DNA from 3 places in the Robbsia sp. KACC 23696 genome. Region 2 is predicted to be linked to each of the others. Evidence: riboswitches for the same ligand, from Rfam matches in the RefSeq annotation. Region 2 holds a riboswitch; each other region holds the start of a gene.

Region 1 (7,695 bases), 490 kb from region 2:
CGCCCGCCCGGCACGGTAGGCGCTGTCGGTCCGCTTGCCGATGACCCCTTCCAGTGACAGCGCGCACGCATGCGACAGCAATTGCGCGGGCGGTGCGGCAAAGTCCTCGGAAAACCGCAATAGGTCCGGGACCGGGATCTCGGCAAGCAAGGCGCGCAACAGGGCACGTCGCTCCGATAACGGCACTTCCCGCAAGTCGTATCCGTTGAAATAGGGCAGATCGAACAGATACAGAACGATATGGCTGCTGCGATGCGCATCGAACGCATTCTGCAATGATTGGAAATCCGGAACGCCTTCCTTATTAAAGGCCACGGCCTCACCGTCGAACCACGCGCCATGAATGGCGCTGCCGTATCGCTCCCCGATGGCCTCGGTCCACGCGCTCAACGCCGCGGCCTGCTCAGGCAGCTTTGCCGTCCAATCGTTGCCCTCTCGCGTGTAAAGCACGCTGACCGGCCCTGCGCGGCGCTTCGCCTTGGTCGCGGAAGCGCGCACCTGCGCGACGATACGATAGCCGTCGAATTTGATTTCGTACGACCATTCGCCGCTGCCGGGCACGCTATCGACCAAGGTCGCCAGTTGCGGCTTCATCGTCTCCGGACAAGCGGCGCGCCGACCCTGCGTCTTTACCCTTTCCCAAATGGCGCGCCAGTCGTCCGCCTGGGTCGGCTTGCCGTTGCCGGGCTTGCCGGGCTTTGCGCGCTTTGCCGTCTTGGCGGGCGGCGCGGACGCGGCGGTTTCGGCTGACGCGGCGTCCGCGCTCGCCTCGGCCTCGCGTTCTTTCAACAGCAGCCATTGCGCCTGTTTTCCGTGCATGCGCGTGCGGACCAGCGCCCACCTACCCTGCAGCCGTTCGCCATGAAGCCGGAAGGTCAGTTTGCCAGCCGCATATCCTTTTCGCGCGGCGGCGATACCGCCCTCGGGCTCCCACGAGCCATGATCCCAAATCTTGACGTCGCCCGCGCCGTAATGGCCTTTCGGAATCGTGCCCTCGAAAGCACCGTATTCCACCGGGTGATCCTCGACATGGACCGCGAGCCGCTTGACCTTGGGGTCCTCGCTCGGCCCTTTCGGGATCGCCCACGACTTCAAGGTGCCATCCAATTCGAGACGGAAGTCGTAATGCAGATTTCGCGCGTGATGTTCCTGGACGACGTAGCGCAGACCCTCGTTGGCGGCCTTCCTGGCACGCGAGGCGCGGCCACCTTCCGGCTCTCGCGTCGCTGCCTCGCCGCTAAAGCGCCGCTTGCCCCGATACGTCGCCAGATTGTCGGCCATCACCGCCCTCCTGTCCCGGTCTTGCGCGTCGTCGTCTTTCTACTGGAGGCTTTCTTTGCTCCCGCGCCGCGTCGCGACGTATCCGGCTTGCCGTCGTCATCCGGCTCGTCCGCAGCAGCGCTGCCGCGACCGCGCTGACCGAGGCTGCGCTTCAGCAACGCCGTAAGATCGAGGATATCGGCCCCCCGCCCGTTGTCGTCGTCACCGGCCGCCGGTACCGCTTCGACGGTCTTCGTCTTGCCGGCACGCACCTTTCGATCGACCAGCGCGAGCACGTCGTCTCGGTACGTGTCCTTGTATTCGTCGGGCGTAAAATCCGCGCTCATATCGTCGATCAGGCGCACCGCCATCTCTCGCTCCTTCGCGCTGACGCTTGCATCGCGCCAACTTCTGGCGCCCATATCGCCGACGTCGCCGGCATCCAGGACTTCTTCCGCCCAACGCAAAGTCGTCAAGGACAACCCCTCTGGCGTCGGCACGAGGGCGCACAGATGTTGACGCTCATGCATGACGACCAAGGCGATGGCGATCTTGCCGGAGACGTCCAACGCTTCGCGAAACATCTTGTACACCTTCTCGCCGCGGCTGTCCGGTGCCAGAAAATACGGCGTATCGAGATAGAGAAAGTTGACCTGATAGGCCGGGACGAAGCACACGACATCGATGCTTTGCGTCGATTTCGGATTCGCCGCTTTCAACTCGTCGTCGCTCAGCACGACGTATTGGTCTTTTTCATACTCGAATCCGCGCACGATCTTGTCCCGAGGGACCTCTTTCCCCGTCCGCTTGTTGTACTGACGATAGCCGATGGGATCGAGCGAGCGTTCGTCGAGCAAATGGAATGACGGCTTCGAGCCCCGCGTGGCCGGATAGAGCTGAACCGGGACATGCACGAGGCCGAACGCAATCGCGCCTTTCCACAGAATCTTGGCCATCGCACTCCTTGTTGTCGTTGTAGAAGGAAAGTCCGTGCTAAGTCGGGCCATGGCGCAATCTTTATGCCTGATCTGGTCACGGCGCTTGCGCCGACGCGTTTGCACAGTACAATGCGCGCTATGCGGAGTCCGGAAGCTGGTGTAAATCCAGCGCGGTCGCGCCACTGTGACCAACGCGCAGGATGGGAAAACCCCTCGCTGCGCGTTGGAAGTCAGACCTGGCTCCGTACCGTTTTCTTCCCTACCCAACGGGGCGCGTCACCCCATGGAGCGATTTGCGTGAATCCCTTTGTCCGCTCGCGGACAGGCGCCCTTGCGCCTGAACCCGCTGCCGCGTCTCCCTTTCTTCCCGCACGACGTCGATCGACGCTTGGCATGCCGAAGCGCTGCCGGCGCCAAGCGCCACCGATGGCCCCGCGGCATCCCACGCGACCCGCGATGGCGGTGTTGGCCATGCTCGCCTCGGCCGGCGTGTTACGCGCAGCCAACGCCGACGAAACGGTGGCGGAACACGCGTCGTTGCCGCCCGTTCGTGTCCTGGCACCGCGCGACGCCGACAAGACCGAGCGCCTGGCCGTGCCGATCGGCACCGGCAGTCGCCTCGGGATGTCGAGCATGGATACGCCCGCCAGCGTCGATACCCTCTCTGGTGACACGATCCGCGCGCGCGGCGACACGACCGTGCTCGACGCCGTGACCCGCGCGGCCGGTTACGCGAACAACGCTGCACCCGGCAATGGGGGGACGGCCCTCTCGGTACGCGGTTTTAGCGGGCAGGAATCGATCACGACCTTGTTCGACGGCACGAAGCTATTCGTTGGCGCCGGCACCGTGACCTTTCCGTTCGATACCTGGTCCGTCGACCGCATCGAGGTGCTGCGCGGTCCCGCCTCGGTACTCAACGGCGCGGGCGGCATGGGCGGCGTGATCGATGTCATCCCGAAGCTGCCGCAACGCGTGCGCAGCACGACGCTGTTGCTAGGCGTCGGCGCGTACGGCGAGAAGCGCGTGGCATTCGACACGACCGGACCGATCGACACCGGGCACCCCGGCACGCCACCGCTGCGCTATCGCTTTTATCTGAACGACGAGCGCAGCAATGGCTGGATGCTACGCGGTGAATCGCATACGACCGCGGTGGGCGGCGCGCTGCAACTGGACGCGACGCCGACGCTGCGTTTCACGCTGTCGTTCGACTATGCGCGGCAAATGCCGATGGCCTATTTCGGCGTGCCGGTGCGGGACGGGGCGCTCTCTGCCGCGCTGACGCGGCAGAACTATAACGTCGCCGATGCGAACATCGCCTACTACGATCGCTGGACGCGTCTGGATACGCGGTGGCAAGCATTACCCGGCTTGACGGTACGCAATCAGCTGTATGGCATGTTGATCGATCGACACTGGCGCGACGCCGAAAGCTATGCGCTGCAGGCAAACGATAGCGTCGCGCGCAGTGACTATATCGAGATACTGCATCATCAACGGCAGATCGGCGACCGTCTGGACGCCACGCTGAACGGGCCTATCGCGGGGCGACAGAATCGCTTCGTGATCGGCGGCGAGTTCAATTCGGTGACCTTCGTCGATGGCAGCAACACCCCGTTCGACGGCGGCTCCGTCGTCCCGCAAAGCGGCTTCGATCCGGGCCTGTTCAGTAGCACCGATGCGACCCGACCGGTGTTTCGCACGCGCACCTCTCAAGCTGCCCTCTTTGCCGAAGACCGCATCGAGTTGACCGATCGCCTGGCGTGGGTCAGCGGGCTACGCTACGACCATATCGATTACCGACGCGACACCTTTGCCACAGCGACCACGGCCGCCACGCAGTTCAAGCGCACCTTTGCCAATACCAGCTGGCGCACCGGCCTGGTGTTTTCGCTGACCCCGGTGCTGACGCTGTACGGGCAATACACCACCGGTTCCGATGGCGTCGGCTCCTTGATCAGCTTGTCCCAAGCCAGCAGCGCCTATGCCTTGTCCACCGGACATCAGTGGGAAGCCGGGATCAAACAGATCCTGGCGGGCGGGCGAGCGGACTGGACCCTCGCTTTCTATCAAATCGTCAAGAACCAGTTGCTCAGCACCGACCCGAACGATCCGACACAAACGATTCAGATCGGCAGGCAGTCGTCTCGCGGTATCGAATGGACCGGCAGCGCGAAATTGCCCGCCGGCTGGTCCGTCGATGCCAACGCGTCGGTGCTACGGGCCCGCTACGATACGTTCGATGAAACGGTGGGCGCCAGCTCGGTCTCCCGCGCCGGGAATGTGCCCTTCAACGTGCCGCAGCAAACCGCCAATGTCTGGGTGAACTGGGCGTTCACGCCGGGCTGGAATGTCGGTGCCGGCCTGCGGTATGTCGGCAGCCGCTACGGCGACACGGCCAATAGCGTGCGCATTCCCGCCTACCTGCTGCTCGACGCCAGCGCTTCCTGGCGCGTATCGCGCAATCTCACGCTGGCGCTCTACCTGCGTAATCTGACGAACCGCACCTACGCGATTACATCCCAAAATAGCGGCACGCAATGGCTGCTGGGCGCGCCGCGCTCGGGCGGCGTCACGGCGACGGTGCGGTTTTGATCACCGGCACCGACACCGATACCGCAACCGGTCTGCTGACGATCACGGACTTGTCGTGGTCGCCGTCGCCTACGAGCCACCGACCACGCATGGAACATGCACCGGGCATTGCGCGTCACGCCTTGCTGGAGCGGGTGTCGCTGCGCGTCGGGCCGGGCGAGTGCGTGGGATTGATCGGACCGAACGGCAGCGGCAAGAGCAGTCTTTTGCGGTGCGCGTTCCGTTACGCGCGGCCGGACAGCGGCCAGATACGGCTCGACGGCACCGATATCTGGCAGACCGGCGCGCGTTGGACCGCGCAGCGCATCGCCGTCGTGCTGCAGGACGCGCCCGATGCGTTCGGACTCTCCGTCGAGGAGGTAGTGGCGATGGGGCGAACGCCGCACAAGCGTCCCTTCGACGGTGTGACGCAGGAGGACGTGGGTCTTGTCACACAATGCCTCCGCGATGTCGATCTACTCGCTTGGCGGTATCGGCCGTTCGCCACGCTCTCGGGAGGCGAGCGCCAACGTGCGCTATTGGCGCGTGCGCTGGTGCAACAGCCGCGCGTGCTGATGCTCGATGAACCGACCAATCACCTGGATCCCCGTCATCAGATCGGCTTGATGAAGCATATCAAGGCGCAGCGCCTGTCGACGCTGGTCGCCTTGCATGATCTGAATCTGGCCGCCGCCTTCTGTGATCGCCTTTATCTGCTAGTTGACGGACGGATCGTTGCCGAGGGGTGCCCGCGTTCGGTGCTGACCGCCGCGCGACTGAAAGCCCATTACGGCATCGACGCGGTGATCGACGACCATCCAGTGCATGCGACGCCCCGCATCACGCCGATTATGGAGTAGCGAACAGCATGTTTCTTCGATGCCTCATTGCCTGTGCCTTCTTCGCGGGCCTCGGCTTCCAGGCCGACGCCGCTGCCGCTGCGGAAGCCGCCGCGCCACGCACAGCGCATTACCCCGTGACGATTCGCAGTTGCAACCGCAGCGTGACGTTCGATCGTTCTCCGCGGCGCGCCGTCAGCCACGATATCAACCTGACCGAAATGATGTTGGCCTTGGGGTTGCGCGAGCGGATGGTCGGCTATACCGGCATCTCCGGCTGGAAGACCGCTCCGCCTGAATTGAAAGCCGCTCTGGGGACCTTGCCCGAGCTGGCGCGCCGCTACCCGCCGCTGGAAGCACTGGTCGATGCGCACGCGGATCTCTATGTCGCGGGATGGCTGTACGGGATGCAGGTCGGCGGCCCGGTGACGCCGTCGACGCTCGCGGACTTTCATATCGCGACCTACGAATTGCGCGAGTCGTGCGCCCATGTCATGCGGCGGCCTGCCGCGTCACTGGAGGACACGTACGCGGATTTACGCAATCTCGGCGCAATATTCGATGTCGACGCACGCGCGGCACAGATCGTCGCGGGGATGCAGCAGCGTGTTACGGCCGTACGCGCGGCGCTTGCGCATCGGTCGCATACGCCAACGGTGTTCGTCTACGATAGCGGGCAGGACAAGCCCTTCTCCGCCGGCGCGCTGGCCATGCCCACGGCGCTGATCGACGCGGCGGGCGGCCGCAATGTCCTCGACGATGTCCGACAAAGCTGGACGCAGGTGGGATGGGAGACCGTCGTGGCACGCAATCCGGAATTCATCGTCATCGTCGATTACGGCCCGATCACCGCACGGCAAAAAATACAGTTCCTGCTCGACAATCCTGCGCTGGCCAGCGTCGCCGCGATACGATCCCATCGCTTTATCGTATTGCCCTACGACGCGGCAACGCCCGGCATCCACAATGCCGAGGCCGTCGAAACGATCGCGCATGCGCTGCACCCCGACGCCTTCCCCGAAGCTCTCGTCGACGCATTGCACGCAGGGGCGCACTAAATGGCACGTGCATCCCGCCTTACGCGCCTCGTCCTGCCGCTCTCGCTGTTGGCCCTGCTGATCTCGATCGTCGTCGCCACCGCTTTCGGGCCCGTGACGCTCGCGCCCATCGATATCGGACGGGTGCTGCTGACGCACGTCGGCCTCGGTCCGGTCGATCCCTTCGTCTCGGCGGCAACCGATGGCATCGTCTGGTCGATTCGCCTGCCGCGCGTGCTGCTAGGAGTGATCGTCGGCGCCACGCTTGCCGTGACCGGGGCGACGCTGCAAGCCAGCACGCGCAATGTGATGGCGGATCCGCATTTGCTGGGGGTGAGTGCCGGCGCAGCCTGTGGCGCGGTGATCGCGACGGTCGTCGCCGGGAATCTGGCTGGGCAATGGACGCTGTCCCTGTTTGCTTTTATCGGCGCCCTGCTGGCGAGTGCCGCGGTACTGATACTGGGCGGCTGGCGGGGCGCGCTGACGCCGTCCCGCTTATTGCTGTCGGGCATCGCGGTCGCCTTTACCGCGTCGGCCCTCGCCAATCTGATGCTCTATCTGGGCGATCAACGCGCCGCGTCATCGGTGCTGTTCTGGATGCTGGGCGGACTCGGACTCGCGCGATGGTCCTTGTTGGGTGTGCCAGCGCTCTGCGCCACGGTCGGAATCATCTGGCTCTGGGCACGCAGTCGCGCGCTCGATGCGATGATGAGCGGCGAATTGTCGGCAACCGCGCTGGGCATCGATACGGCGCGACTACGACGTGAACTGTTCGTCGTCTGTGCGCTGTTAACCGCGGTCACCGTGTCCGTCAGCGGCGCGATTGGTTTCGTCGGGCTGGTGATTCCGCATCTCTGCCGCCGCTTCAGCGGCGCACTGCATCGACGCCTATTGCCACTTTGCGCGGTCTACGGTGCGTTATTTCTTATATGGGCCGATGTCGGCGCCCGGGTATTGATCGCGCCCGACGATTTGCCGATCGGCGTTATTACCGCGTTGGTCGGTGGTGCGACTTTGGCGGTGTTGGTACGACGTTTATGACAA
Region 2 (7,695 bases):
ATGCAGCGGACGAGCGGCGTGCGCAAGTCGCCAAAGCCGCGCGCGGGCCATCGGCGAAGTCGCGTTTCGAATTCAAGGCAATGATGACGCCGGGAACGGATCACAGAAAGATTGCACTGGAAACGCTGAAGGCACACTGGACCGAGGGCAAGGCACCGGTGCCCAATGCCGGCCATGGCTTCCGAACGCGATTCGAGTGTTACCGTTGCAATCAGGATCTGAGATCGTATTGGAAGGAAATGCTCGATCTCGCCGATAAAGCGGGCGGCATCAAAAACGTCAATATGGTCGTCATCCCGGCGTCGTCGATGCCGGTTATCGCGATCAACACCGGTATCCAGCTGTCCCGCACATTCAATACCGGAATCAATCCGCCCATCGGCTAAGTGCCACCGGCACGCGATCACGCCGCGATGCCGTTTTCCTGTTCGAAGATCTCCTGGCCGGGGGCGTCGGGCGGGAATATCCCCCTGCTACGATAGTAGTCCGCGTACTGGCTGCATATCGTGTGTACGCGACGCAGTTCATCCACGGCGTGCGGATGCAAATCGACGCGCAGATTGATTGCATCCAGATGGTCCGATGCCGTGACGATCAACGCGCCCGAACGCTCAAAGAGGTGGCGCGTGCCATTGCCTTGCCCTCCCGCATCGCGACCCGCTTCGAGCGCTTGCAACATGCGCTCGTCGAATGGTTGCGCTTCACTGCGCTCGAATGCCTCGGCCATCGCCTCGACCACCGACACGCCGCTCAGCACATTCCCCATCGCCACATAGCCTTGCCCTACACGATAGCCTGCCCAGCCGCGCGCGTCAGGACCCGAATGACACCTGACGCTACCGTCCGCGGAGATCACCCCTATCTGTCGATAGGATGCAAAGTCGTCGTCGCGCACCAATGCGTCGGTCACGTATTTTGCCGAATGTCCGAGCTTGAGCAGGTTCAGCGCAAGGGCGTTATTGGTCGTCCGCACGAACGCCTGGCTCATCGTGGCGCCCGCATGGCGATCGAGCCCATCGCACCATTGCCCGACCGCGACTGAATACGTGGCGATACCCAATCCGTAGCGCCGAACGCGGCGCACGCCGCGAGCACGCCTTCGACGACGAGCAGTCATGTGACCGTCGGCTCGGCCTTCAGCCAGTAGAACAACGGTAAAACGGTAACGATGACCAGGAGGCGCGAGTGGACGATCACCGGCTTCCGGCCGATCAGGTCTGAAACAAAGCCGCCGATCGGACTTATCACGAAGCCGACCAAACAGATGCCGATCGTGGCATCGGTCGGCGCGAGGCCGATCATCGCCGAGCTGAGCGCCATCATGCCGACGGTCAATGTCAGCGCGGCCTTCCGACCTATCTTGTCCGCGTACACGCCAATCAGCACCCCGCCGAGGGGACGGAAAAAATACCCGATCGCAAACGTCCCGGTCGACATGACCAATTGAAAGAGCGGACTCAGCGTCGGGAAATAGAGCTTTCCGAGCAGCACCGCAAAGAAGTTATAGGCAGTGAAATCGAAAAATTCGAGGGCATTGCCTATCGTCGTAGCAACGATTACCTCGGTGCTCGATACCGAGCGTGCAGGCATCTCGCCGTCCTTGTCCGAGGCTTTCATGGCGGTGTTCATATGCGATTTTCCGTAACGAATGCACGCAGTGTGTCGTTACAAAACGCTCGCTACAATCAGGAAATGGCAAACGGACTTTTGGTTTTTCCTAAGGAAGGCTAGTGACCGTACCTCGGAATTCATCCCGCTCAGAAAGAGAAATCCGGTCTCGCAGTTATTCCCTCCCCCACCCACATACAAAGGCAACCTTCACAGGTTACCTTCACAGGTTACCTTCACACATGCTACACTCCGTAGCATGAACACCTCCCCCGACCCTGCGCACGACGCTTTCGCCTTCCAGCTCGCCGAAGATCTGCGCACGATCAGCGGCCGCTTGAAGCGGCGCCTGCGCGAACAGGCCGATCCCGGCGATTTCACGGCGTCCCAAAAAACCGTGCTACTCCGGCTGGAAAAGGATGAGCCCATCACCTTGTCGCAACTCGCCCGCAGCATCGGCATGCGCTCTCAATCGCTGGGCGAAATCATCGTCGCCCTCGAAGGCGCCGGGCAAGTGCAGCGCGCGCCGGATCCAAACGATGGCCGGCAAACGCTGTTGTCGCTGACCGAAACCTGCCGTCATCGCATCCAGGAAGGCCGTGCCACCCGGCAAGACTGGCTCTACCGACAAATCCTCGGATCGCTTTCCGGCAGCGAACAACAGCAGTTGGCGAATGCACTGACGTTGGTGCGTCGTCTCGTCGAACGTTGACCTCCAGGAGCTGTGCCATGACCTCGCTGCACCACGCCCTTTCTTTTTTTCCCGCGCATGCGCTCGCCTGGTTTTTCGGCGGCTTGTTCGCGACCAATGCGATACCCCATTTCGTTTCGGGCGTCATGGGCCGTCCGTTCCAGACGCCGTTTGCCAGCCCGCCTGGCGAAGGCCTCTCCTCATCGACGATCAATGTCCTGTGGGGATTTGCCAACCTGATCTTCGCCTGGCTGCTGTTGGCGCACGTCGGTGACTTCGATATCCGCAACCTGGCCGACGCGCTGCCATTCGCTTTGGGCGTGCTCGCCATTGCGCTATTCTCCGCGCGTCACTTTGGTCGCTTTCATGGCGGCACCCTCAACGCGGAGGCGAAACCCCACGCATGACCACGCCGTCCAACAGTGCCTTTCGCTCCCTGTATAACCGTAACTACCGCGTCTGGGCCGGAGGTGCGCTCGTCTCGAATATCGGCACCTGGATTCAGCGCACCGCGCAAGATTGGCTGGTTCTTACGCAATTGACGCATCACAACGCCACCGCCGTCGGCGTCGTGATGGCACTGCAGTTTGGCCCGCAGATGCTTCTGTTGCCGCTGACCGGCTATGCGGCGGACCACATGGATCAGCGCAAACTGCTGATGATCACCCAATCGACGATGGGCGTGCTCGCCGTACTGCTTGGCCTGCTGACGGTCACCGGCGTGGTGCAACTCTGGGAAGTCGATATCTTCGCGCTGCTATTCGGCTGCACCACGGCTTTCGACGCGCCGGTGCGCCAGGTTTTCGTGTCGGCGCTGGTCGGGGACCGAGATCTGCCCAATGCCGTCGCCTTGAATTCCACGTCGTTCAATGCCGCGCGGATGATCGGCCCGGCAGCGGCAGGCGTGATGATTGCAGCAGTCGGCACCGGCTGGGCGTTCTTGCTGAACGGGCTGTCCTTCATCGCCGTGCTGTACTCGCTGTCGCGTCTCGACCCGGCATCGCTCCATCTGCAGGAACGGGCTGTCCGCGCAAAAGGCAGTCTGGTCGCGGGCTTTCGCTATGTGCGCTCACGCGGTGACCTGGCGACAGTACTGATCATGCTGTTTTTTATCGGCACGTTCGGACTGAATTTCGCGCTATTCATTTCGACGATGGCGGTGAATGTCTTCCATCTGGACGCGGGCCACTACGGTTTGCTGTCTTCGGCAATGGCGGTCGGCACGATCAGTGGCGCCTTCCTGGGCGCGAAGCGAGCGCTGCCGCGCTTTCGCATCGTAATGATCGGCTCGCTGGTATTCGGGATCGGTTGTACCGCCGCCGCGCTCGCGCCCAATGAATGGGCCTTTGCAGCAGCGCTCGTCGTCGTTGGCGTTGCCGCGCTGACGGTGACGAACAGCAGCTCCAGCCTGATGCAATTGTCGACGGAGCCCGCGATGCGCGGCCGCGTCATGGCAATCCGCCTCGCGGTGGCGCTAGGCGGAACACCGCTGGGCGCGCCCACGGTGGGCTGGGTCGCCGACCATTTCGGTGCGCGATGGGGTCTGGCCGTAGGCGCCGCCGGCGGTTTCGCGGCAGCAGCGTATGGCGCATGGGCCTGGAAGAAGGGAAAAATCGGCCCGCGCTGACGGCACGGGCTTTCGGCTCGCGGAACGCGCGTTCCGCCGGAACCGAGAGGTAAAGATCCATTCGCCGCGCCGCGAAAAGCATCGCGACGCGGCAAGACGATCAGGTGCGCAGCCGCCCGGTCAGCGGCAATGCGGGCTTCTGCAATACCCGCTCAGCGAGCACGCCGAACACCAAACCCAATACCGTCCAGACCACGGCCTGCATACCGATCGAGGCGAGACGGAACTGCCACAAGGTGCTGGCCGGGAACGTCGCCGGCACTTCATTGATAGCGGGTAAGCCCATCTGCACGGCGGCGACGATCGCGATATAGACCGCACCGCCCACGAGCGATCCGTTCCAGGCGCCCCAGCGCGCCACCGCCGCGCGGCGCACGCTCAGGGCGAACACCATGACCGTTACCGAGATCGCCAGCATCAGGAAGAACAGACCGGTGCGATAGCCGATCGTGTCGGGGTCTCCAACCGAAGGCGGATTCGCCGGATATTTCAACGTCGGCACGATCACCAGCGCGATAAACGCGGCAAGCGCCAGCAACGCCGATAATGATCTCGGCGAGAGACCCTTCACCCGACCGTAGCAAAACGCGAAGGTCAGCGAGAATAAGCCGCCCACCGCTGTCCCAAAAACGAGCACGCCGGTTGCCAGGCCCAAACCCGATTGCACTTGGCGACTGATCAACTCTTCCTCGTGCTCACCGCCATGCGCATGCTCGGCGCTCTCGAAAGCAATCGCGCGATTCACCTGCGGCTCCCCCACGATCTTGCCTACGCCGAAGGCGAACAGACCCGCGGCAATGCCCGCGATCATGCCGCGTACCAGAAGACGACCTACCATGGCGCGGTCCCCTTAGTGGCACGGGAAGCCGAGCAAATGCCGGGCATCGTGAACGAATTCGTGTACGTACATGCCCGGAATCAGCGCGGTAGCGCCCTCTTCCGCACCGACGAAATAGATCGCGATCAACATCAGCAGGCCGCCGAAGACGATCCACGGAAGCAGATCGCGCAGCGGGATGGCAGCAGGCGCTGCGGCGGTGTCGATCGTTTGCGACAAGGTATGTTCAGTCATCGTATCTTCCTGGGGTCGTGCGCCCTGTTTGAAGGAAAGCGCGTCGTCGTGACGACGACGCGATCTTTTGAAAGGCAGGTCTGACTTCCGGGATCCACACGCTTGGCGTATCGGATCCGGACACAGTGGCGCGACCGCGCCGGGTTCTCACCGGCTTCCGCCTTTCAATTCGCGTATTCTACGGCATGAGGCCGCGGCAACGCGTCGACGCGTTGCCGCGCGTGCGCGTCGATCAGCCCGACGGGCGAAGTCGGTCGGGCTGATCGACGGGTCGGCCCTTATCACTACGAGATCGGCGCTCCGCTATGGAACGCCCGGAGCAACTTGGATGGCACGGGCAATTGTCATGATGGCGCATGCATCGACGCCGGCAATGCGCAAAGGCCTATTCCCCGAACGGGATGAAACGGCCGCGCTGCGCGGGCAGCGTCACGCCGCTGCCTTTGACACGGAATCGGAGGGACTAGATGCCCGCGCCGTGGAAGAGCTCCGCGCCGCGCGCGAGAGCGAGGCATTCGTCGCGCTCACCAGCGCCTTTGTCCGCGTCTACTGCGCGCCGTCGGCGATTGCCGTCGCCAGCGCCACCGCCTTGGGCTTTTCCTCGGAACAGATTACGATCGACGGCACGCTCTCGACACCGCATTTCGGCGCGTGGGCCGGAAAAAGCGCGCTGCAAATCGGCCGGGACGATCCCGCCGCCCTGCAGGCCTGGACCCGCGATCCCTACTTCGCACCGCCCGGTGGCGATTCTTTCGACTCGGTGCGTCGCCGCATGACGGTCTGGTTGGCCAGCACGATGAAAGATGATGCGGACACCGTCGAAAACGGCGACGACGCGCTGCCGATTCTGGCGATCGCCAGCGCGACGGTGGTGCGCGCCGCCGTCTTGTTGGCACGCCGCGCGCGCCTCGAGAGCTTCCATCAACTCGATGTCGCGCCTGGCGCGATGTTCGTCCTCTGACGCACGACATGACGCATCGCGCGACGCGTTAAGCACGCGACGCGTCACACTCGGATAATCCCCTCCCGTAAAAGACTCATGACACGACTAACGGCATTGTCGTGTTTTTGCCGACGCGAGACCGGCTTGTCACACGAGAGTATGCGACGATTTGTAACGGTCGTATCTGTATGCGGTTACATCGCCATTGACGGGTTGTCGGGGCGCGCGCAGCGGGCGTACACTCGGCTGCTGCCCGCATTGCAGCGCAGCATGTCGCGACCCCGTTCGCCGCGTTCCGATAAGCCGAGTTCCGCGCGGCTGCGCAATGGGCAGTTGCCAACACTTTCCTGCCCGAGATTGACTGATGGACTTTTCCGCCACCGACGCGGCGCCCAAAGACCCGACCGATAACTGGCGCGGTGTCATTGCTCTAGCGCTGGCCGCGTTCATTTTCAACACCACCGAATTCGTTCCGGTCGCCTTGCTGAGCGACATCGGCACCTCGTTCGACATGCCGCCTTCCGCGGTCGGGCTGATCCTGACCGTGTATGCGTGGGTGGTCGCCTTGTTGTCGTTGCCGATGATGTTGCTGACGCGGTCGATCGAACGTCGCAAATTGTTGATCGGCCTGTTTGTCGTATTTATCGCCAGCCATATCCTGTCCGGCTTCGCGTGGAACTTCCGTGTTCTGGAATTGAGTCGCGTCGGCATTGCCTTCGCGCACGCGGTGTTCTGGTCGATTACCGCTTCCCTGGCCGTCCGCGTGGCACCGCCGGGCAAACATGTGCAAGCGCTGAGTCTGCTATCGACCGGCACCTGTCTCGCCATGGTCCTGGGCATCCCGCTTGGCCGGATGCTCGGCGAACTGGTGGGGTGGCGGTATACCTTCCTCGCGATCGCGGCAGTAGCGGCGGTCGCCGCCTATCAGTTGGCGCGCGCCCTACCGTTGCTGCCCAGCGAGAACGCCGGCTCCTTGAGCAGTTTGCCGATTTTGTTCAAGCGTCCGGCGCTGTTGTGCGTCTATGCCTTGACGGCCCTCGTCGTCACCGCGCACTTTACCGGCTACAGCTATATCGAGCCGTTCGCGCGCGACGTCGCCCACCTGAGCGGACCGATGATCACCGCGCTGCTGCTGTTGTTTGGCGGTTCGGGCGTGATCGGCTCTTTCCTGTTCAATCGCCTGAGCGGAAAGTTCCCGTTTGCCTTATTGATCGCGGCGATCCTCGTGATCACGATCAGCCTGCTGCTGTTGCTGCCCTTCTCCGGCAATAGCTATCTGCTGGAAGGGCTCAGCGTGTTCTGGGGCATCGCCATCATGTGCTTCGGCCTGTCTTTGCAAGCGAAGGTACTGGCATTGGCACGCGATGCAACCGACGTGGCGATGGCCATGTTCTCCGGCATCTACAACGTCGGTATCGGCGGCGGCGCCTTGTTAGGAAGCGTCGTGGCCGCGCATATCGGCATGCGCTATATCGGCTTTGGCGGCGGCGTGGTCGCCCTGTTCGGCGTCGCGTTGGTCTATTACATGGCGCGTCGTTTCGCGCGTCAGATCGGCGCGCCTACGAGCTGATCGCCAGCGTACCGCAACGCAGCGGAGCGGCCAGCGTCCTGCCGGCCCTCCGTCATGCGCCGATCGCCGCGATCACTCGACGGCTGCCAGCCGAGCAATCGCGGGCCGATCGGCGCGGACCTTGTCGGAGGCGATCGGTTGGCCACTGGCGTCGCTTTTCCCCTGCTTCACCCCGGCGCCACTC
Region 3 (7,695 bases), on a different replicon from region 2:
ATAATCCTCTTCTCAGGCACTTCATTTATTCCCCGTGAGCACAAGTCTCGGCATCCAGCTGCTGCCCGACATCGCCGTTTTTGCGAAAGTCGCGGAGGCGGAAAGCTTTTCGGCGGTTGCACGGCAACTGGGCCGGACGCCATCGTCGGTGAGCAAGCAGATTGCACGTCTCGAAAATGCGCTCGGTGTGCAGCTTCTCGTTCGGACGACACGCTCGCTGCGCTTGACCGACGCGGGGCAGGCCGCGTACGCGCACGGACGCGCGATGCTGAGCGCGAGTCAGGAGGTCGTGGCGCTGAGCGATCGATTCGTGAAAGCACCGCAAGGAAAAATCAGCCTGAGCGTGCCGCGCGCGTTCGCAGTGAAGGTCGTGCAGCCCATCGCAATCGACTTTCTGAAGTGCTATCCCCTTGTCGATCTCCAGTTGATCGTCACCGATCGCGTCATCGATCCCTTCCAGGAAGACGTCGATCTAACGATTCGCATCACCGACACGCCGCCCGAGGGTTTGACGGGGCGCCCGTTGACGCCAGTGCGGCAAGTGGTCTGCGCCTCGCCTGCTTATTTCCAGGAGTACGGCCGCCCGGATCATCCCAGCGAGTTGGCCGGCCATCGTTGCGTGTTCCTGGGCGAAGCGCCGGACGACAATGTATGGCATTTTCACCGCGACGCAGAGAAAGTCTCCGTGAAAGTCGCCGGACGCTATGTGTGCAATCACAGTCCGATGCGGCTGGACGCGGCCAAGGCGGGCCTCGGCATTGCCTGTATGCTGGATTTCATGGTGGGCGATACGCTGAGCTCGGGCGCCTTGGAAGCGATATTCACCGATTGGGAGCTGCGCACGCCGTGGCAAGGCGCAGCATGGTTGCTCTATCCCGGCACGCGATATCTATCGGCGCGGCATCGCCTCTTCGTGGATTTCCTTGTCAGTCGCGTGTGCGGCTGACGAGGCACGCGGCACGCTACGCGAGCGACGCCACGAAGCGCAGCAGTAAGCGATGCGCGTGGGGCGTATCGGACGATGCCGACGTGCCGGTTGTCTCTGGCGGCAGCGCGTTGCCATTGCGAGATGAGGCGTTCCGGTGTCGCGTCAGACAGTGTCGAATCAGCGCGACGGTGAACTCGGGGTGAAACTGCACGGACATCGACTTGTCGTTGTCGACCAGGAGCCGGTGATGATCGCCCCCGACACCGCCGCGGGCAATGGCAGGTTCTCACCCCGTTCCGGCTGTACGCCAATGATTTCGGGATGCCCACTCGCCAAGGCTTGCCGCACCCACGCCGCCTGTTCGCCGTATGCCTCTCTTACATCGAGGGGCGGGATCCCCATCTGGATTATGAATAAAGGCCGTGCGGACATGTTCTCCATCGACATCGAAAATTCGGCGATCGCGTCGCCTTGCGCTTGCGTTAAGGAAGGGTGTTGCGCGGATGATCACGCAAGCCGATCGTAGCGGCGCCAGCGATAGATCGCCAACGACGACACCCACGCAAAGATGAACAGGCCGATGATAAAGAAGCCTAAATCGTTGAAGTTATCGTTCAGCGCGCCGACGATATCCCAAAACACGCCAGTAAAGCCGAACTGGTCGTTCAACAGCCCGAGCGTTTCGATGCCGGCAATCATGACGGCGACGACGACCGATACCAGCGTGATCGTCAGATTATAGTAAAGCTTGCGGATCGGTTTGACGAAAGCCCATTGATAGGCGCCTAGCATCAGGACGCCGTCGGCCGTATCGACCAAAGACATGCCCGCCGCGAACAGCATCGGAAAAACGAGAATTTGAGATAGCGAGACGCCATGTACCGCCTGCGAGGCGGACATGCTCAGCAGACTGACTTCCGTTGCCGTGTCGAATCCCAGGCCGAACAGGAAGCCCAATGGCAGCATCCACAAGGGATGCGACACCAGCCGGAAAAGCGGTTTGTACAAGCGCGCGAGCAACCCGCGATTATTCAGCAGCAGATCCAGATCGTCCGCCTCGATCGACTCGCCGCGGCGCACCTTGTCGAACCGCTTCCAGACGCCTCGCAAGATCACGATATTCATCGCGGCGATCAGGAACAGAAAGAGCGCCGAGACCGATGTCGAAAGAATGCCGCCGATCGTGCGCCACGCATCCACGCGGCTTTGCAAGGCAGACGCGGCAATGGCGACGCCCAAGGCGACGATCACGACAACGGCGGAGTGGCCCAGTGCAAAAAAGAAGCCGACGGTGACGGGCCGCTTGCCGTCCTGCATGAGTTTGCGGGTCACGTTATCGATGGCGGCGATATGATCGGCATCGACGGCGTGCCGTAAGCCGAAGCCATACGCCAGCAGTGCGGCGCTGAGTAATAGCGGCTGCCCGTGGAGGGCGATAAAGGCCCATATCCAGGTGCCGATATTGAAAAGGCCGAGTACCGAAAAAACGGAGAGGATGCGGGCTTTAAGGGAGACGTCATCCCTCGTCAAAGACGTGTTTTGCACGGCGAAACTCATTGGTCAGGTTGCCAGAGCCGCGCATTCGCGCATCAACGGCGTCGCGGCACCCCGCACGACGCCATCGCTCTGACCCGGGTTCGACGGCAGGTCTCCTGGCTGGCGGATCATCGCGCACCGTCGGCCTTCCCGACACCTTGCGGTGTCAGTGGCAGTCAAGGACGGCGCGCTTCTCGCACACAGTTGCGGGGGCAGCCACAAGCCCGCGGCATGCCGCCTCCGCGCCTTGTGTTCCCTTTTAATCCGATATGGAACCATCGATCGCCACTATACGGCGGGATCCGGGCGCTGGAAAGGGCGTATCTCGATAAAGACCCGAAACATCGACGCACGGGCGCGATATGCACGCGTCGCCTTGCCAGCTGGGCGCGGACCTTACGCTTCGTATAGCTCGAGCGGCAAATCATCCGGGTCGGCAAAGAACGTAAACTTCTTGCCGGTATATTCGTCCACCCGCACCGGCTCCGGTTCGATGCCGTGATGTCGTAATGACTGCACGGCTGCTTCCAGATCCGGCACGCTGAATGCAAGGTGGCGTAGACCGCAGGCCTCGGGTCGGCTGACGCGCGGCGGAGGCGAGGGAAAGGAAAACAGTTCGATCTGCGCGCCATCCGGCAGGCGCAAATCCAGCTTGTAGGAGTCGCGTTGCGCGCGATAGACCTCCGCGACGATCTCCAATCCGAGGACTTCGGTATAGAAACGGCGCGAGCGCGGGTAATCGGAGGCGATGATTGCCGCGTGGTGGATGCCTGAAATATTCACTGATGCGTGCCTTGTCCGATCGCGGAGGATGCGGCAATTTTAACGCATGAGGCACGCTTCGATCGGCGTCACGGGCAGCGCCGCTCAAACGCCGCGCGACACGAGCCGGCCGATCATTGCGCCAGGCAAGGCCGTGATGAGCATGTGCAGCGTAAAGTCGACGTCGGCCGCGGCGATATCGAAACGCACGACCACGTTTTCGCCCGCGACGCTGGTACCGATGATGTACACGCCCAAAGCGGAATGGAGCAACTGACTCAGCCGGTCGCGTGGCGAGCCGGCCTTGCCGTGACAGTCGCTTTGCAGGGTGATGTCGAGAAACACGCGTTGCTGTGCGACAGCGGCGGCATCGCCAAGCCCGCGGGCGGGCGTCAAGGAGGGTGCGGCGCAAAGCGGCGCGGTTTGCGGCGTAGAACGGTTCATCGCTTACTCCAGAACAGACAAGGGCATCCGGCGTAGCGCCGAGGGGGTGACGGACAGGGCACGAGACAGCTGCTCCATCAGCTTGTCGGACGCCGTCGTCAAGGGCGGACGGGTTTCGGCGCGCGCTAAGCCGGCCAATGCCAGGCACGCTTTGATCGCGGTGGGATTGCTCGTCGAGAAAAGCAGGCGAATCGTGTCGGTGAGCGCGTCGAAGTCGAGCGAGGCCTCACTGCGTCGGCGCGCCATGCCGTAGGGGGCGGCGCCTTCGGCCGCGCCGCGCATATCTCGGTCGATTGCGACGAGCGCCTCCGGGAAGACATGCGCGCTTGCGAGAATGCCGCCGCTGCCGCCGGCCAGCAGACACTCGATCAAGGCGGCGTCGGTACCGCAAAGCATGCTGAGCGGTAATTTTCCGAAAGCGGTGAAGCTCGCCGGGACACACGCTTTGATCGCAACGATCTCGTGCCGATAAAGCAGCTTCTCGACCGTTTCGGGCGCCAATGCGACGCCTGATCGCACAGGCACGTCATAGAGGATGATCGGTTTTTTTGCAGCGTCCGCGATGGTGGAAAAGTGCCATAGCAAGCCGTCTTGATCGGGACGGATATAGGCGGGTGCGGGTATCAGATAGCCGGCCGGATCGAAGGCGCGATAGGTCGACATCGCGTCGCACATCTCCGCAGTACTCATGCCGCCTACGCCGATAAAGACCGGCATCCCGGTTGGGACTACGTCGAAAAAGGTCTCCAGTACGGCGAGGCGTTCTGCCGGTGAGAGGAGTGCCGACTCGCCGGTTGTGCCTAAGGCGACGAAGCCGCTGATACCCGTTTTTGCATAGTATCGAATCAACTTTTGCAGTGCGGCCAGATCCACTTCGCCATGTTTAAACGGCGTGACCAGCGGCAGCCATATACCTGAAATCATCATTTTGTCCGTCGCGACGGGTATTCAAATTCCCGCGGGTAAATTTGCTGGATAGTTGCACCGGGGATCAGCGACAGCAGATGTTGCAAGGTCGCTTTCATGCCGGCGGCAGGGGCGTCGAACGTGAAGTGAATGCGTGAAGGAAACAGCGTGGCCTCGCGCACCGTCGCACCGAGTGACGATTCGAATACGCGCTTCAGTTGCATTCGCTGTTGCGATGGTGCGAGATCGTGCGCGACCACTTCGATGATGTAGGCATCGAACGGTGCGGGTAGCGCGGCGTGCGAAGGGCGCCGCACCGCATGCGTCTTGTTCCACGAAAGCATGACTCATTCCTCCTGTTGCCACATGCCGGGATCGCGCAGGAATGCGATCCAATGCGCGCTTTCCTCCGGGAGCCCGTTGACGCGCCAACAGGCAGAGAGGCGATGCCGGAATCGTAGCGCCGGGGTGCATCAAATTGGCGTAAAAAAAGCGCCCCTTTGCATCAAGGACGCGGCGATTTTTTGTGGACAGCGAGGCGTACGGGCCCTTGCACATCAATCTTTATGCGTTCTTTATACCTTCGCCCTGTTTCTTATCGCGATCTTTATGCTGCTCTTGATACGCTTTATACGCAGGATCGCCACGACTTTTTCGTGTAAGGAACGAAGCAAAATGGACGCCTTTTACGTGGCCGGCATCGTCGGCTTTTGCGTAGTCTGTCTCTTATTGGTGCGCGGCTGCGACCGTTTGCGCCGTACCCCGGGAGGTCGCTGATATGACTGCCTGGACTTTATGGATGTCGGGTGGCGCATCGTTGCTGCTTTTTCTCTACCTCGTGTATGCGCTGGTGCGTGCGGAGGATCTGCAATGAATGCCAACACCGTGCTGCAATCCGCAGTTTTTATCGTCGTGCTGTTGTTGTTGGCCTACCCGGTAGGACGCTATATCGCAGCGGTCATGGACGGTTCGTCGTTTGTCGTGCGGCGGCTGGGTCGCCCCATCGAAAAGGTTTTATACGCGATCGCAGGCGTCGATCCCGATACCGAAATGTCGTGGAAGCGCTATGCCGTTTGCATCCTGCTGTTCAGCGGCATCGGTACGCTGTTTCTCTATGCATTGCTTCGACTGCAGCAATGGCTGCCGTTCAATCCGCAAGCGATGGGGCCGATGAGCCCTGATGGCGCGTTCAATACCGCGGTCAGCTTTGTCACTAATACAAACTGGCAGGAGTACGGCGGGGAAAGCACGCTGAGCTATCTGTCGCAGGTCGTCGGGCTGACGGTGCAGAACTTCCTCTCCGCCGCCACCGGGATCGCGGTCGCCGTCGCGTTGATCCGGGGATTTGCCCGACACACGATGCGGACGATCGGTAATTTCTGGGTCGACCTCACACGCATTACCTTGTACATCCTTGCGCCGCTCGCCGTGGTCGTCGCGTTGTGCTTTGTCGGCCAGGGTGTCATCCAAACCTTTGCGCCTTACAAAGAGATCGATACGCTCCAGACAACGGTATATCAGGCGCCGAAGCTGGATGGCGCAGGCAATCCGGTGAAAGACGCCAGCGGCAATCCCGAGACGGTGGATACGTCCGTCAGCAAGCAGACGCTTGCGCTCGGGCCGGTTGCCTCGCAAGAAGCCATCAAGCTATTGGGAACGAACGGCGGCGGCTTTTTCAATGCCAACTCGGCGCACCCCTTCGAGAATCCCACGCCGCTGACAAACTTCTTGCAAGTGCTGGCCATGCTGTTGATTCCAGCGGGCTTGTGCGTCACGTTCGGCGTCATGGTGGGCGACAGGCGGCAAGGCATCGCAATTCTCGCCGCGATGACGATCGCTTTCACGATCGCCTTGGGCGTCGAACTGCATGCCGAGCAAAGCGGCAATCCGGCATTCGCCGCGCTGCATGTCGATCAGACGCCAAGCGCCTTGCAGTCCGGCGGCAACGCCGAGGGCAAGGAAACGCGCTTCGGCATCGCACAAACCGGCATCTTCACCGTTGCAACCACGTCGGCGTCGACCGGGGCGGTGGACGCCACGCATGATTCCCTGACGCCGATCGGCGGCCTGGTGCCGATGCTGCTGATGCAATTGGGCGAGATGATTTTCGGCGGCGTGGGCTCCGGCCTCTACAGCATGCTGGCCTTCGCGGTATTGGCCGTCTTCGTTGCCGGGTTGATGATCGGCCGCACGCCGGAATATCTCGGAAAAAAGATCGAAGCGTACGAGATGAAAATGGTCGCCGTGGCGATCCTGCTGACGCCTTTCCTGGTCCTCGTCGGATCATCGATCGCCGTACTTGCGCCGGCCGGGCTCGCGGGCATCGCCAATCCCGGCCCGCATGGTTTCTCGGAGGTGCTCTACGCCTTTTCCTCCGCGGCCAATAACAACGGCAGCGCGTTTGGCGGCCTGACCGTCAACACGCCCTTCTACAACATCCTGCTGGCTATCGCGATGTGGTTCGGTCGCTTCGTCTGGATCGTGCCGGTACTGGCGGTGGCGGGTGCGCTCGCCGCGAAGAAGCGACTGGCCGTGACGTCCGGGACGCTGCCAACGCATGGTCCGCTGTTTGTGGTGCTGTTGCTCGGCACGATCGTATTGGTGGGTGCATTGACCTATGTTCCGGCGCTGGCCTTGGGACCGGTGGTCGAGCAATTGATGATGGTGTCGGGCCATTGAGGCCCCGTCGTTCACGAGATCGAAAATGAATTCTCCGTTAAAGCATGTCGTCGGCGATGCGCCGGCTTCCGGGGGCCAACACGCCGAGGGCGGTGCGCCGACTCCCCAGCCGAAACCGGGCGCACGATCGATGTTCGATCCGGCCTTGTTGCGTCCCGCGCTGATCGATGCCTTCCGCAAGCTTTCGCCGCGCACGCAGTTGCGAAACCCGGTGATGTTTTGTGTCTATGTCGGCAGCCTGCTGACTACCGTGCTGTGGATTGCCGCGGTGCTGGGCCATCCCACGTCGCCGGAATCGTCCGGTTTCATCCTCGCCGTGACGCTGTGGTTGTGGTTCACCGTCTTGTTTGCCAATTTCGCCGAAGCGCTTGCCGAGGGGCGATCGAAGGCGCAGGCGGCGTCGCTGCGGGAGGCCAAGCGCGACGTGACGGCGCGCAAGC

What was found. Region 2 has a riboswitch for cobalamin ahead of ABEG21_RS17810 (CbtB-domain containing protein). Riboswitches for the same ligand answer to the same signal wherever they lie in the genome.
Region 1: another riboswitch for cobalamin. It lies ahead of ABEG21_RS15640 (TonB-dependent siderophore receptor); the one in region 2 lies ahead of ABEG21_RS17810 (CbtB-domain containing protein).
Region 3: another riboswitch for cobalamin. It lies ahead of ABEG21_RS02520 (HoxN/HupN/NixA family nickel/cobalt transporter); the one in region 2 lies ahead of ABEG21_RS17810 (CbtB-domain containing protein).

Annotation. Positions count from the first base shown of each region.
Region 1 covers NZ_CP156627.1:176,323-184,017, forward strand. Annotated here, with positions in the region: gene ligD (DNA ligase D) at 1-1,281, opposite strand, end outside; gene ABEG21_RS15635 (Ku protein) at 1,281-2,216, opposite strand; adenosylcobalamin (AdoCbl) riboswitch at 2,320-2,493, shown strand; gene ABEG21_RS15640 (TonB-dependent siderophore receptor) at 2,625-4,796, shown strand; gene ABEG21_RS15645 (ABC transporter ATP-binding protein) at 4,886-5,635, shown strand; gene ABEG21_RS15650 (ABC transporter substrate-binding protein) at 5,644-6,672, shown strand; gene ABEG21_RS15655 (iron ABC transporter permease) at 6,673-7,692, shown strand.
Region 2 covers NZ_CP156627.1:670,970-678,664, forward strand. Annotated here, with positions in the region: gene ABEG21_RS17775 (hypothetical protein) at 1-386, shown strand, start outside; gene ABEG21_RS17780 (DUF1028 domain-containing protein) at 404-1,084, opposite strand; gene ABEG21_RS17785 (hypothetical protein) at 1,114-1,629, opposite strand; gene ABEG21_RS17790 (MarR family transcriptional regulator) at 1,868-2,320, shown strand; gene ABEG21_RS17795 (hypothetical protein) at 2,338-2,706, shown strand; gene ABEG21_RS17800 (MFS transporter) at 2,703-3,926, shown strand; gene ABEG21_RS17805 (CbtA family protein) at 4,027-4,764, opposite strand; gene ABEG21_RS17810 (CbtB-domain containing protein) at 4,777-4,998, opposite strand; cobalamin riboswitch at 5,054-5,209, opposite strand; gene ABEG21_RS17815 (histidine phosphatase family protein) at 5,327-5,959, shown strand; gene ABEG21_RS17820 (sugar transporter) at 6,306-7,511, shown strand; gene ABEG21_RS17825 (efflux transporter outer membrane subunit) at 7,584-7,695, opposite strand, start outside.
Region 3 covers NZ_CP156626.1:626,796-634,490, forward strand. Annotated here, with positions in the region: gene ABEG21_RS02510 (LysR family transcriptional regulator) at 35-946, shown strand; gene ABEG21_RS02515 (hypothetical protein) at 963-1,145, opposite strand; gene ABEG21_RS02520 (HoxN/HupN/NixA family nickel/cobalt transporter) at 1,436-2,473, opposite strand; cobalamin riboswitch at 2,553-2,759, opposite strand; gene ABEG21_RS02525 (VOC family protein) at 2,861-3,247, opposite strand; gene ABEG21_RS02530 (hypothetical protein) at 3,332-3,670, opposite strand; gene ABEG21_RS02535 (dihydrodipicolinate synthase family protein) at 3,674-4,597, opposite strand; gene ABEG21_RS02540 (hypothetical protein) at 4,594-4,920, opposite strand; gene ABEG21_RS02545 (potassium-transporting ATPase subunit F) at 5,355-5,450, shown strand; gene kdpA (potassium-transporting ATPase subunit KdpA) at 5,447-7,255, shown strand; gene kdpB (potassium-transporting ATPase subunit KdpB) at 7,386-7,695, shown strand, end outside.